DNA from 3 places in the Pseudoalteromonas sp. 2CM37A genome. Region 1 is predicted to be linked to each of the others. Evidence: predicted binding sites of a transcription regulator. Region 1 holds the regulator's gene; each other region holds the start of a gene.
What was found. Region 1 encodes sigma-54, which starts transcription at its own class of promoters, with help from an activator protein. Its sites were predicted from a motif close to GTTGGCACGNNNNTNGNNT; they were not measured.
Positions count from the first base shown of each region.

Region 1 (4,654 bases):
GTCGCTAACAAGTACTAAAGCCAGCGGCTCTTCTACGCCACCCATTCTGCCATGAGGAATGGCGATCCCCCGGCCAATGCCTGTACTGCCTAGCTTTTCTCTGCTTGCCAGCGCATTAAGAATATCTTGTTGTGGTAAGTAGGGGAGCTTTTCATGAGCAAGCTCACTGATAAACTCTAAAATTCTTTTTTTACTACTAAAAAGGACCGCAGCTTTGCTGCAGTCCTGGCATACTAATGTACTTAATTTCATAATATTAGTGTCTAGCAAGCTTCTCTTTATGTTTTATGACTTGACGATCGAGCTTGTCAATCAACGAGTCTATAGCGGCATACATATCTTGGTGCTCTGTTGAGGCAAATAAATCTGCGCCACTTACATGAATAGTCGCTTCTGCTTTTTGGTTGAGTTTTTCTACATCGAGAATGACATGCACATTGCTAATATGATCTGAGTGCCTTTCTAGCTTTGCAAATTTATTATTTACATAGTCTCTAAGTGAATCAGTTACTTCTACGTGACGACCAGTTAGGTTTAGTTGCATAAGCATTTCCTCTTTGTTTTTTACGTCTTATATCAAACTCTTTCTCTGATTTGACGGTGGAATAGCTAGCGATTCACGGTATTTTGCTATTGTGCGTCTAGCTACTTTAATTCCTTGCTCTGCCAATATATCCGCAATTTTACTATCACTCAATGGTTTAGCTGAGTTTTCCGCGGCAATTAGCTTTTTAATTAGGGCACGTATTGCGGTTGATGAACACTCTCCGCCGTTTTCAGTGCTTACGTGGCTTGAGAAAAAATACTTAAGCTCAAAAATACCACGTGGCGTATGCATATATTTTTGCGTAGTAACACGCGAAATTGTCGATTCATGCATTTCTACCATTTCAGCAACATCGTTTAAAACCATTGGCTTCATGGCTTCTGGGCCATGTTCAAAAAATGCTTGTTGCTGTTTTACAATACAGTTTGTTACTTTGAGCAGCGTGTCGTTTCTGCTTTCAAGGCTTTTTATAAACCATTTAGCTTCTTGTAAGTGAGAGCGAATAAATTGGCTATCACCACTTGATTTTACGGTACGTGACATAGCCGCGTACTGACTATTTACGCGTATTTTTGGCATGCTATCTGGGTTTAGCTCTACCACCCAGCGGCCTTTTATTTTTTTAACCGACACATCCGGTATTACATACTCTGACTCTTCCCTTACTATTGTATCTGCAGGTTTTGGGTTGAGGGTATGTATTAGGGTCATGACCTCTTTAAGCTCGTCTTCTTTAAGCTTAGTCTTTTTCATTAATGTACGATAGTCGCGTGCCGCTAATAGATCAATGTGATCGGTTAAGATCATTTTAGTTTGTTCTATAAAAGGGGTGTCTTTATCAAACTGGTTTAGCTGAATACACAAGCACTCTTGTAAACTGCGCGCGGCTATACCTACAGGGTCAAATAGCTGAATACGTTTTAAAACGGCTTCTATTTCATCAAGTTCAACTTCAACTTCGTCATCGTTTTCTTGGTTAAAGCTTTCTAAAATTTCTTCGCAACTTAGCGTTAAAATACCCGAGTCATCTACAGCTTCTACAATGGCAATAGCAATGGCTTCGTCAGTTGGGCTAAAAGGAGTAAGCTGAAGCTGCCACATTAAATACTCATGTAGCGTTTCAGTAGAGGCACCTTGATAAATAGACTCATCTTCTGGCATTGGGCCTGAGGATGCCGCAGGGGCTGCGCTCATGTACTCATCCCAAGTTACATCCATTGCCATATCATCGCTAACGGTGTCTTTATTTAAAGCTTCGCCACTGTCTTGCTCGTACTCGCTGGTTGTATCGTCAGCCGATGCGCTTACGGTTACATCATCCGTATCTGCTTTTTGTTCATTTTTTCCAGCCGACTCTTCCGTGTAATCTTGCTCTTCTACTTCTAATAGCGGGTTGCTATCAAGTGCTTCTTGTATTTCTTGCTGGAGATCCAATGTACTGAGCTGCAGCAAGCGAATCGCTTGTTGCAATTGTGGAGTCATTGTAAGTTGCTGGCCCATGCGCAGCTGTAATGATTGCCTCATGTATCTCTAACAATCCTTTTATGTTGTTATAATTAATATTAGCAGATGCTTGTAGGTGTGGCTTAAATGTTACAGCCTAAATTGCTCGCCTAAATAAACATCGCGTACAGTTTTGTCATTTAATACGTGTTCTGGGGTGCCAGATGCAATTAGCTCCCCATGAGAAACAATGTAGGCTTTTTCACAAACATCAAGGGTTTCTCTTACATTGTGATCGGTAATTAATACGCCAATGCCACGGTTTTTAAGATGTTCTATTATTTTCTTTATATCTAACACTGAAATCGGATCAACACCAGCAAAAGGCTCATCCAATAAAATAAATTTAGGGTTAGCTGCCAGTGCTCTGGCAATTTCTACACGGCGGCGTTCACCACCAGAAAGCGCCATACCTTGGCTATCGCGAATATGCTGAATACTAAATTCATCAAGTAAGTTGTTAAGCGTTTCTTCTCGCGCGGCTTTATTGAGCTCTTTACGCGTTTCTAAAATAGCCATTAGGTTTTGATAAACTGTCAGCTTTCTAAATATTGATGACTCTTGCGGCAAATAGCCAATGCCTAAACGGGCGCGGCTGTGCATAGGTAATAACGTAATGTCGTTATCATCAATAGAAATTTTACCTTTGTCGCTAGGTACTAACCCTACAATCATGTAAAAGGTGGTGGTTTTACCTGCGCCATTAGGGCCCAATAAGCCAACAATGCTGCCGGCTTCCACTTCAAGGCCTACATTTTTTACAACTTGGCGGCCTTTATAGCTTTTTGCTAATAGTTCTGCTTTTAAGGTGCTCATGGTTGACCTTCGTTACCTGTTTTTTCTTTAATTTTTGCTTCAACAGGCACTAAAATTGTGTGGACACGATCCGTAGAGTTTTCGTCTTTTTCTGCGCTAATAAGCTGCTGCTGCATATCGTAGGTAATACTTTTAGCATTAATTTTTTGACCGGCTTGTGCGACTTCAGCATCGCCAACAAGCGTTAAAAAGCGCTTTGCTACGTCGTAACGTACTTCGTTTGCACTGGCACTCATTACGGTACCGTCGTCTTGTTTTTCTTCGAAGTAGGCTGGGCTGCCAGTGGCAATAAGGAGTTGTTTGTTATCCCCTAAGTCTTCACGTTTATGTACTTCGAGTCGGTCGGCTGTAATTTTGCGATTACCATGCACAATTTCGACGTTCTTTTCAAAAATACCTACGTTTTCTTTAAGTTGGCCTTCTTGACGGTCTGCACTAATAGAAATTTGATTTGCTGGCGGTTGAGCAGCAGGCTCAGCAGCAGAGGCGCTAAATGCAAGCATTAGCGATGGGATAATAAGTATTTTAGTGAGTTTATTGGTCATAATATATTGTTCGCGTATGGTTAATTAGTTTTATTACTTCGGTTTTTAAATCGGCTTCAAGGCCTTTACCGACAATTTTTAAATTAGGCCCAGTGACAACCACTGGCTGCTCAGAGCGCATTGTTAGCGCTTTAATGTCGACTTCGATGTTATCGGCATTGATGTTATCTATCATGGCGTTATCAACTAAATTTTTAGCAACCACATTGCCTTCTAAAATAAGTTGTTTATCTTCGTAAAGCGTTGCTTCGTCTGCATTTATTCGCCATGTTTGTTTTTCGTTATATAAAGTAAAAATAGGTTTTTCAAAAAATGTAAAACCAAGCTGTTGGTACAGCTCCATTTTAGCCGCTGTGACTTTATGGCTTATTTTGCCTTGCTCGTCATAGGCTGTTTGCTTAAGCTCTATAGCGGTGTAATCGGGCTTTGCAATTACTTCAGGTTCTTGCTCTAGCGCTACATTGGTTTGGGTAAAATAAGGGTACCAAAGCCAAACCATACAGCCGATGAATAACGCACTGAGTATAACGCGTGCTGCATTCATGAACTGGTGCCTTGTGTTGTAAGCGTTATGCCATTCTCTAGCATAAGTAAGTCTGTGAGCTCTCTAACGGCGCCAAAGCCGCCAGGCATTTGCGTAGTGTAATGCGATAAGCGCTTAATAAGCGGGTGCGCATCGTTTACTGCAACGGCAAAGCCAACGCGCTCCATTACTGGCATGTCAGGGCCATCGTCGCCAATGTAGGCTATTTGTTCATCAGTTAACTTTAAAGTGTTTTTGAGTTCTTGATAAGCAATAAGTTTGTCTTCTTGGCCTTGATAAATGTGCTGCACGGTTAAGCTGCTCATGCGAGTTTGTACTATTTCTGAGTGACGCCCCGTAATGACCGCAACTTCAAAACCGCTATTGATCAGCGCTTTAATGCCAAAACCATCTTTTGTATTAAATGCTTTTAATTCTTCGCCATGGTTACCGAGGTAAATTCGGCCATCAGAAAATACACCATCAATGTCGCATATGAGTAGTTTTACTTTTTTGGCGCGTGCTTTGGCATCATCGCTTAGCGGTTGATAGAGATCTTCAAATTGCATTTATAATACTCCTGCTTTTAAGAGGTCTTGCATATTTAAGGCGCCTATTGGCTGGTTTTTATCATTGACCACAATTAAACCATTAATACGTTTGTTTTCCATTATGTTTAGGGCTTCAGCTGCAAGTATATCGGCCGTGGCGGTTGTGCAT
Region 1 is NZ_JALNTJ010000003.1:243,163-247,816, forward strand. It holds gene MTF68_RS08460 (PTS sugar transporter subunit IIA) at 1-252, opposite strand, end outside; gene hpf (ribosome hibernation promoting factor) at 257-544, opposite strand; gene MTF68_RS08470 (RNA polymerase factor sigma-54) at 572-2,071, opposite strand; gene lptB (LPS export ABC transporter ATP-binding protein) at 2,141-2,866, opposite strand; gene lptA (lipopolysaccharide transport periplasmic protein LptA) at 2,863-3,411, opposite strand; gene lptC (LPS export ABC transporter periplasmic protein LptC) at 3,401-3,955, opposite strand; gene kdsC (3-deoxy-manno-octulosonate-8-phosphatase KdsC) at 3,952-4,503, opposite strand; gene MTF68_RS08495 (KpsF/GutQ family sugar-phosphate isomerase) at 4,504-4,654, opposite strand, start outside.

Region 2 (4,654 bases), 350 kb from region 1:
TCTGCATGATGTTTTCCGACTGTAGAACCCCCTTTAAAACCAAGTATATAAGCGCAAGCAAAGATCATCGATGAAAATGTAACTTTTACTACTATATATACAAAAAGGCGATAGAGTTGTTCTTGAATCTGTCGGATGCTTGATAATATATTTTTCTTCAAATCCAGATCGCTTAATAGTGTCAGAGTTAAGAGGTATGGAGACAGGCTAATAAGTTAATAATTATGGATATTTTTACACTGTCAGCAATTGGCACAAAGTAGCATGAATACAATTCAGCTATTTTAATAAAAAGACATATCTATAATCTACATATTTCAATTTATGATGCTACATATGTGCTACAAAAAAGATATAAAATTAGAGAATAAAATCTTAACTTATTGATTTTGTTGGTAGCCCCTGCAGGAATCGAACCTGCAACTGCCCCTTAGGAGGGGGCCGTTATATCCATTTAACTAAGAGGCCGCACCGAGCTTACAGCTTACAGCTTACAGCTTACAGCTTACAGCTTACAGCTTACAGCTTACAGCTTACAGCTTACAGCTTACAAAAATTATAACGGCATCTTGTTTTTCATATCAAGCTAAAATTAACTTAATTGCTTGATAAATATATATCTTCTTTGTTTAACACGTACAGCGGTATGAGTTTACGGCTGCTTGCTACAATATGTTTGCTGTGAACATTTATAACGCGGGTGTTTACTGCTACGCCATTTGGGCGGTAAATTAACGTACCTGCTAATACATAGTTAGCCATGCTGCTTTCGCTTAGCTTTTCTATATCGCGAGATAACACAAAGTCGCCTCTATTTGATACATCAATGTTGTCCATGGTTTTAAAATCTACCACGCCGTAGCCAAATTTTTGCAGCTGATGAATAAACGTCTCTGCTAATTGATTACCCAACTGATTACTTTTATTAAGCGATGCGTCTAAATCTACAATGGTAGTAACCGCTATGTTGATGCTGTTGTTATCGGGCGCTTCGGCTTCAAGCGTATCCACTAAATCCAGCGCCATTTGCTCTACATAGTTTGCCAGCGTTTTGTGGTGTTTAAGCGGTGTAAACTGCCTTGCTGTGTCGTACTCACTTTGCTGCTGCACAGATTGGTTGGCATACATAGGCTTTGGTTGGCTACTTTGCGTTACCACGGTGTAGTCTGAGCGTGTGTTTATGCTTTCGTTATGCTCATTATTTTGCGTTATTGAACAGCCAGTTAATGCTAACGTTGCCGTTAGCCCCGCTATAGCAGATAGTTTGTAAAACATGGTCAACCTCACTCGCTGGCTTGTTTAAGCATAATTCCGTCGGTGCGATAGCTACTGTTTAGCGCATCAACCACTGATTGAGGGATAAACCCTTGCGCACTGCCCACTACCGCTTTACTTTTAATGCCCACTATTCGTGCATTTACCAGTACGCCACCTTGGTGGCTCACAAGTGTTCCTGCTAATACGTAATTAAAGTTTTGATCTTGGTTTAGCTCTAGGTAATCGCGACTAAATACAAAGTCGCCTGCGGGTGTTACTCGCATATATTCGGTGGTTTTAAAATCGATAACCGGTACTCCAAAACTATGCAGTTCGTGCATAAAGCTTTCGGCTATTTGGTTACCTAACAGGCTTCCATCGCTGTAGTCATCATCTAAAAATACAAAGCTAGAAACGGCAAGTGGCGTTTTGTCGTTTACGTATTGCAGGTTTTCGACCATGTCTTGCATTATACCGCGCACATAATGGTTTATATTTTTGCGTTTTGCAGGGGCACTTTTGGTGTAGTTGCTTTGCTTGTTTAAATTAGACTGAAATAACGCTTCATTTGGTGCAGGTGCTTTTACCGCACGTTGCTCTGAAACAAGCTGGGCTGCATTATCATGCTCAACCTGCTCCGGCTCTGAATGTAGCGAATTTAACATTTGCGAACAGCCAAAGCCTAATGGCAAACATAGGGTAAATAATAGGTTTCTCATGGTGTGCTCCTGATTAATATTCGCTGCGGTACAAAGAGCCGTCACGCTGCTGAATTTTTTCGTTTCCCCACATTACATTTATAGGGATCTCTGTGCTGCCTGCCGACAGTACTTGCTTATTTTCAATATTAACGAGTCGTGCATTAACTATATAAGCATGCTGTTGGCGCGTTACAGTGCCGGTGATTACTAAGTCAATATTTTGGCGATTGCGTAATTTACTTAAGTCGCGGCTTAATATGCTGTCTGCGTTTTGCGCTAATATAAGGTTATTACCTAGGCGGTACTCAACGGTATGATAGCCAAGCTGGGTAAATTGCGTTAATAAGCTTTCTTGAATTTGTAAGCTCAAACCCGAGGCCTGCCCTGCTACTAGCTTAGTATCTAAAGCATCGGCATAAAAAAAGCTACTCACACCAATGCGCGCATTGGCATTTAAAGCGCCATTTACATGGTTAAGCTGCGAGGTTAGATTTGCTACATACTCGTTAACGGTATAGGGGGCCATTGCTGCTTTTGGCGCGTCAGTAGGCACACTCGGCTCTGGGGGCGGAACCAAGTTGCAAGCAGTTAAATTTAACAATACTAAAGGCAGTAAAAGGCGCATAGTTGCCGTCCTCTTTAAAACATATCGAGGATAAAGCAATTATTATGCCTAATTAACCTAAACTCTGGATAATAAACCTATCTCTAGCCAGAGATAATAAATTTAAATATCAAGATAGTTCAATATGCTAGTAAGGCTCTTAACCAGAATTCAGGTTAATTAACTTTGAGGCGTTTTGACGTAGTAGGTTACAAAACAAGTATTATTGTTTATTAATAACTTACATGCATCCTTTGCTGCTTCTTTTGTTTTAAACGCACCAAGCTTTAATCTATAAAAGGTGTGCTGGTCAATCTGTACTTGCTCGGTATTTACTTCAAGCTTATTTGACGCCGATTGAAATTGCTTTATAGCCGCTTCAAGTACCGCTTTATTTTTATATGCCCCCACTTGCACAGCAAACAGCGCATTTGTATTCACAACAGCTAAGTGGTTAGTTTGCTGTGGTTTTGGCTGCGCGTTAAGTTGTTTTAATTTATCTACTGTGCGCTGTAATTCACTTTCTAGCTTTAACAGTCTTTCTAGTTGAGGCTTGGTTTGTTGCCACTGCTGCGCTGACTCTTTGAGTACGGCTAAGTCATCTTTTTTAATGAGCACCGCCTGCTTTTGGGCCGTTGCTAATGCGTGAGCACTGTTTGCTAATGCAAAGCCTAAAAGTAATGTGGCTAAAAAATCCTTGTAGTGCAGCATAAGTATGTTGTTAATATGAGTAAGAGTGGGCGCTATTTTAACAGCCAATCAACGCTTAGCAAGTCACGCGTGCTACGGCCTATTGCGCTTTTATACCAATTAACTTAATTAAGTAATCTATTATGAGGATAGTAAAACGTATTGATAGCTAGGCAAAAAAATCGCTATTTAGTTGCTCTAAATGAGAATTTTTTAACGCAGAACGCAACACGATTAGCCCCATAAAATAATTATATATTGCTGCGTGTTGGTATCACTATTAAAGTTTAATTGGCTTATCGGTGTAGTTACTTACAATGCAGTCAAGCTTATACATTTTAAATACTTCACAGTCGGCTTTGGCATTTTTAAGGTTTTTATAAGAGCCAAGCTTTAAGCGATAAAAGGTTTTATCATTTATTTTTGCGGTTTCTACGTTAGTTAATATTTTATCTCTAAATAGTGGCGCTGCTTTGGTATTTAGTTCTTGCCAGGCCTTGGCTACATCCTGCTTAGAATCAACCGAGGCAACTTGTAATGCAAATACATGTTTAGGGGTATTAAGCTTTAGAGTTTGCTTTTGGTTATTGTTAGCGGCTTTGTAAGTTTGTTGACGACGTGGCTTATTACTGGTTGTACGCGAAGGCGTGCGAGTGTAACGGCTGCTGTAGGCAGTGCTTGCATTAGATTGTGCAATAGCTTTAGAGTTTATTATATCTATGTGATTAACTAGGTAAGTAATTTCTTTTTCAAGCTTTAAAATACGCTCTATACCGGCGCGTGCTTGTTGCCATTGCATTGCGGCATCTTTTAATTGCGCAAGCTCTAGTGCAGTTATCGATACGTAATCGGGCGTGGTGTTAGGTATTTCATTATCAATAGCAGGTTTAGCAGTAGGCGTAATAGAGCACGCCGTGCCAAACGTAAGCGTAAAAAGGCATACAAAAAAGTGTTTATAGTATTTTTTTAATTTAAGCATGTACCCGTTATCCTGAAAGCAGTGCCTGTGCACTTACATTTCAGTTAAACATTCTCACAAGAAAGCGTTTAACTTAGCAATTTAAACAATGAGCAAATTTACTCCTATACGTTAATTTACCTGCAAAGATAAAATTAACACGACCCTCCATGGGTGTGGCTTTTAATACAACTTTAATGCCAATTAACATAAACCTTTCAATATAAATTACGTTGTGTTTAAAAATAACGCAAGTCAAATTCAGAACATAATTAAGCGTAGCCCATCTTTATTACTCGCGTCGTTAAAATTGAGTAAAGCTATACTAATAGTGGCATTAATAATTTAGCACTAAAAAAGGCGCCTAAACAGGCGCCTTGGTGGGTAATTTAATAAAACCTAAATTAACGATTTAATAAATGTTTTTAAATCATCTGCAAACTC
Region 2 is NZ_JALNTJ010000003.1:591,931-596,584, reverse strand. It holds tRNA gene MTF68_RS10080 (tRNA-Arg) at 394-468, opposite strand; gene MTF68_RS10075 (FlgO family outer membrane protein) at 598-1,275, opposite strand; gene MTF68_RS10070 (FlgO family outer membrane protein) at 1,284-1,976, opposite strand; gene MTF68_RS10065 (FlgO family outer membrane protein) at 1,990-2,583, opposite strand; gene MTF68_RS10060 (SPOR domain-containing protein) at 2,743-3,273, opposite strand; gene MTF68_RS10055 (SPOR domain-containing protein) at 3,533-4,231, opposite strand; gene galU (UTP--glucose-1-phosphate uridylyltransferase GalU) at 4,610-4,654, opposite strand, start outside.
Region 2: MTF68_RS10065 (FlgO family outer membrane protein) is a predicted target of sigma-54. The motif match lies at 2,617-2,635, and genes of this name have one in related genera.

Region 3 (4,654 bases), on a different contig from region 1:
CCTTGTTCGTGCCCTTGCTTTAAGCCTTCCTCATAAGCATCTTGCCTAATGCGCTCAAGCTCAGCCATAGTTAACGAAGGCAGTTCAGGCTCTTGCGGCTGAGTGTCTTCTACTGCTTCTTCTTCAACTTCTTTTTTATACAAATCAGAAAGCGGTGTGCCAAAAGCCGTTGAACGATTGCCAAAACTACGCTCATCAGGAGCAACGTCAGGTATTGGCCAGTTTTTTAAAAGCTCATCAGCATCATCTGCATGTAAAGGGCGACCTTTTAATTTAGACATAGCTTACAGGAACTCCTCGCCACCGCCGCCGCCTAGCTGAACTTCACCCGAGTCAGATAGACGCCTTGCTGTTGAAAGCACTTCTTTTTGGGCAGCTTCTACTTCACTTATTCTAACCGGTGCCATTGCCTCTAAATCATCGGCAAGCATTTCGGCAGCACGTTTAGACATATTACCCAAAATTTTATCTTTAAGCGCTTCATCAGTCCCTTTAATGGCTTTCATTAGTACGTCTTGCTGTACTTCACGCAGTATGGCTTGAATACCGCGGTCATCCACATCCAAAAGGTTTTCAAATACAAACATAAGATCTTGAATTTGCTGAGACATTTCTTCATCGTGTTCACGAATAGAGTCCATCAACTGCCCTTCTATATTTGTATCTAGGTAGTTCATGATATCTGCCGCGGCTTTTAAGCCACCCATTTTAGCGGCTTGTGCGCCTGCTTGGCCGGCAAATTGTTTTTCCATAATCTCGTTAAGTTCTTGCAATGCTGCAGGTTGCACTTCTTCAAGATTAGCAATACGCATAGTTAAATCTAGGCGCACTTTTTCAGGAAATTGCGCTAAGATTTCTGCCGATTGCTCAGGCTCTAAATACGATAAAACAATAGTTTGAATTTGCGGGTGCTCATTACGAATAATATTGGCAACTTGCTTTGAGTCCATCCATTTAAGTGAATCTAAGCCTTTAGCGCCCGAGCCCATTACAATTTGGTCGATTAAACTAGCTGCTTTATCTTCACCTAATGCGGCGGTAAGCGCCTTTTTAATAAAGTCTTCTGACTGGAAGCCAATTGTACTAAAGCTTTGTATTTGTTCTATAAATAAATTGTGAACTGCGCTTATTTTAGATTGTGACAAGTCATCTAGCGCAGCCATTGCCATCCCCACTTTTTGCACTTGCTTAGGCTCTAAGTGTTTAAGTATTTGCGCTGCATCTTCTTCAGATAAACTCAACAAAAGAATTGCAGCTTTATCTACGCCATCTAACTTGTCAACATCAAACGCTGGCGGGAGTTGTTTTTGTTCTTGATCAGTCATCTTCTGTTAACCACGCTTTCACTACTTGTGATGATAGTTCAGGTTCGTTCGCTACAAGTGCTCTTACCGCTTTAAGCAAATCTTCGTCGCCATGTAAATCTGGCAGCTGTAGTGTACCATCGCTTGAGAAGCCTACAGAAGCAGAATCAAAGTCTTTATTTAGCATATCTAGCGTGCTATCGCCAATATCCACCCCAGAGCTTAATGCATCTTCATCATACTCTTCGAGCGTATCATCTGGGTATATTAAGCGTTTAAGCATAGGCTTAACAACTGCCATAATAAGCACAATAATAACCAGCGCACCCAGTACTAAGCGGACGATTTTCATAAACCAGTCCTGCTCCCACAGCGGTACTTCTAAATCTAAATCAACTGCTTCGCGTACAAATGGTACGGTTACCACCTCTAATGCATCGCCGCGTTGCATATCAAAACCTACCCCACCTTGTAATAGGCGACGTATATTTGACAAAGCCTCTACCGAGCGCGGCGCCATGGTTGTTTCGCCGTTTTCACCTACTTTTGGCACATAATCAACGGCAACCGAGACGCTAATTCTGCGAATAACCCCTGTTTGTTGGCGCTTATGCGAAATGGTGGTGTCTAGCTCAAAGTTACGTGTAGCCTCTTTATGCACTCGGCTTGGGTTCGTTGCTGTACCAGCATTGCCTTGACCTGCTACTTCTGGAATAGTTGAATTCATAGGTGGTTGATTAGTAAGTGCCCCAGGAATACCTACCGCTAAGCCACCAATGTTGTTCTCTTCAAATGTGGTTTCGCTTCTTACTGCTGGTAGGTCTGGGTTGTAGCGCTTTTGTGTTTCTTCTACTGAGCTAAAGTCCATGTTTAAATCAACTTGCGCCGTGTAGTTACCCAAGCCAACTACAGGAATAAGAATACTGTCTATTTTTTCTAAATACTCTTGCTCACGCTTTCTTTCAATGTCGTACTCTTTACGAGAGCGTGCTGCTAATGAGTCTTGCGAGCCTGAATTAAGTAAGCGGCCGTTTTGATCTGTTACCGTTACACGTGAAGGCTCAAGCCCTTGTACTGCAGAGGCAATCATATCAACCACTGAGTCAATCTCCTCGCCATCAAGCATTCTGCCGCGCTTAAGAGTCAATACCACTGTGGCTGATGGCTTTTTTTCTCTGCGTGCAAATACGTTTTCTTTTGGAATGGCTAATAAAACTTTAGCGCGTGTTACGTTGTTTAATTCTTCTATGGTGCGGGCAAGTTGTTGCTCGCGGCCATGTTTTAAACGTTCACGCTCTAATCGTTGGCTAACACCAAAGCCCATATCTTGCATTATGATATCGGTGCCTGAGGTAGGACCTTGCTCTAGGCCTTCACGGGCCATTAGCAATTTAATGTTTTGATACTCACTTTCATCAACCGAAATTACGTTGCCGTCTAGCTCGTAGTCAATTTTTTGTGCATCTAAAAAATCAAGGGTTTGGATCAGCTCCTCTGTTGGCATTTTACCAAGTGGGCGCATGTCTGGCTGACGTGCCCAAATAATCACAAATATGGCAATAGCTAAACAAATAGCCAGCGCAATAATAAGGGTGACTTGGCGAAGCACATCAACACCATTTAAGGCGCTTAAGTAGCCCGACTTTTGTTCTTGTTGCTCGTTATCTTCGCTTTGGTCAATACCGCCGCCAGCAAGAGCAAGATCTGTTGATTGATTAGATTGCGCCACAATAATTCTCCACTACCTACTTAAACAGGCATGTTCATAATTTCTTGGTATGACTCAACAAGTTTATTTCTTACTTGTACTGTAGCCTCAAATGCCACTGACGATTTTTGTGAGGCAATCATTGCCTCAGCAAGCGATACACTTCTATCACCCATTTCAACAGCCACTACTTTTTGTTTAGCATCTTGTTGTAAGCCATTAACCGTGTTTAATGCATCACTTAGTAAGTCACCAAATTGAGCAGACGATGTTGGCTGAGCTTGAGTAGGTAGCTTATTGATTTGATTTGTATGGCCTGCTTCTAAAGCCATTGATTGCATTTCTTGAAATAGCGCGCTGTTTTGAATTTTCATAATTTTCTCTGGCAAATGCAGTTAACGTTCATAAAGGGAATAAAGCACAAAGTGTGCCATAAAAATAAACCTTTAATTACATAAGGTTAACTATTATTTTTAAGAGTCAGAGATTTGACAACCCTAAACTAAGCGTGGTTAGTTTAGGGTTATATAGAAGAAAGGGATAAAGTTATGCGGGCAGCGAAATACCTAAATCGCGCATTTGCGCTAGTTTATAACGTAAAGTACGCGGACTGATCCCAAGTGTTTGTGCAACATCTTTACGTTTGCCTTGGCAGCGCGCTAGGGTCTCTAATATTATTTTATGCTCTTTATCTTTTAGCTCATCTTTATAGCTGCCAGTATCAACACTAGGCAGAGAGCTACTCGCCTCTGCAGGCGTTATTTTGTCATCATAATACGCGCCACTGGGAGTGTTCGCTTGTTCAGGCGCTATCTCCTGTGTAGGCGTACTGTTAATTGGCGCTTGCATTAAGTTTTCAATAAAAATGGCCTGTTCGCCAATTACATTGCCCGTTCGCAAAATAAGCGCACGTTGAATTACATTATCAAGCTCGCGTACATTACCAGGCCATGCATGGCTTAGTAATTTTTGTTCAGCGGCACTATCAAGCGTTGCTAGCGGCTCTTTACTTTTAACTAAATGGCGCTCTATTAAATGCTTAGCCAATACAATTATATCCCCTGGGCGATCACAAAGCGGTCGCCACATTAGAGGAAATACATTTAAGCGATAATATAAGTCTTCTCTAAATTGATTATCTGCAACGGCTTCTTTTAGGTCGCGGTTACTGGTTGCGAGTACTCTTACATCGAGTGAAATTGTTTTTCGGGCACCTAAACGCTCAACTTCACGCTCTTGCAATACCCGTAATAGCTTAGCTTGCAGCCCCAAGTCCATTTCGGTTATTTCATCAAGTAATATGGTGCCGCCTTGGGCTTGTTCAAATTTACCTGGGCATGCTTGTATTGCACCGGTAAACGCGCCTTTTTCGTAGCCAAATAAAGTGGCTTCAAGCATGTTTTCGGGAATAGCCGCACAGTTTATTGCCACAAAAGGCGCATCGCATCGGTTTGATTTATCGTGAATGTAGCGCGCTAACACTTCTTTACCAGAGCCACTAGGGCCTAGCACCATAACACTTGCATCTGAGCGCGCCACTTTGCTCGCCAGTTCTAAAAGCGCAATACTGCTTGGGTCGGCAACAATTGGGCCGTCAGTGTCTTTTGGCTTTTCGGGTAAATACCGACTAACCATATTTAAA
Region 3 is NZ_JALNTJ010000005.1:32,783-37,436, reverse strand. It holds gene fliH (flagellar assembly protein FliH) at 1-281, opposite strand, end outside; gene fliG (flagellar motor switch protein FliG) at 285-1,325, opposite strand; gene fliF (flagellar basal-body MS-ring/collar protein FliF) at 1,318-3,033, opposite strand; gene fliE (flagellar hook-basal body complex protein FliE) at 3,054-3,386, opposite strand; gene MTF68_RS12580 (sigma-54 dependent transcriptional regulator) at 3,559-4,654, opposite strand, start outside.
Region 3: fliE (flagellar hook-basal body complex protein FliE) is a predicted target of sigma-54. The motif match lies at 3,429-3,447, and genes of this name have one in related genera.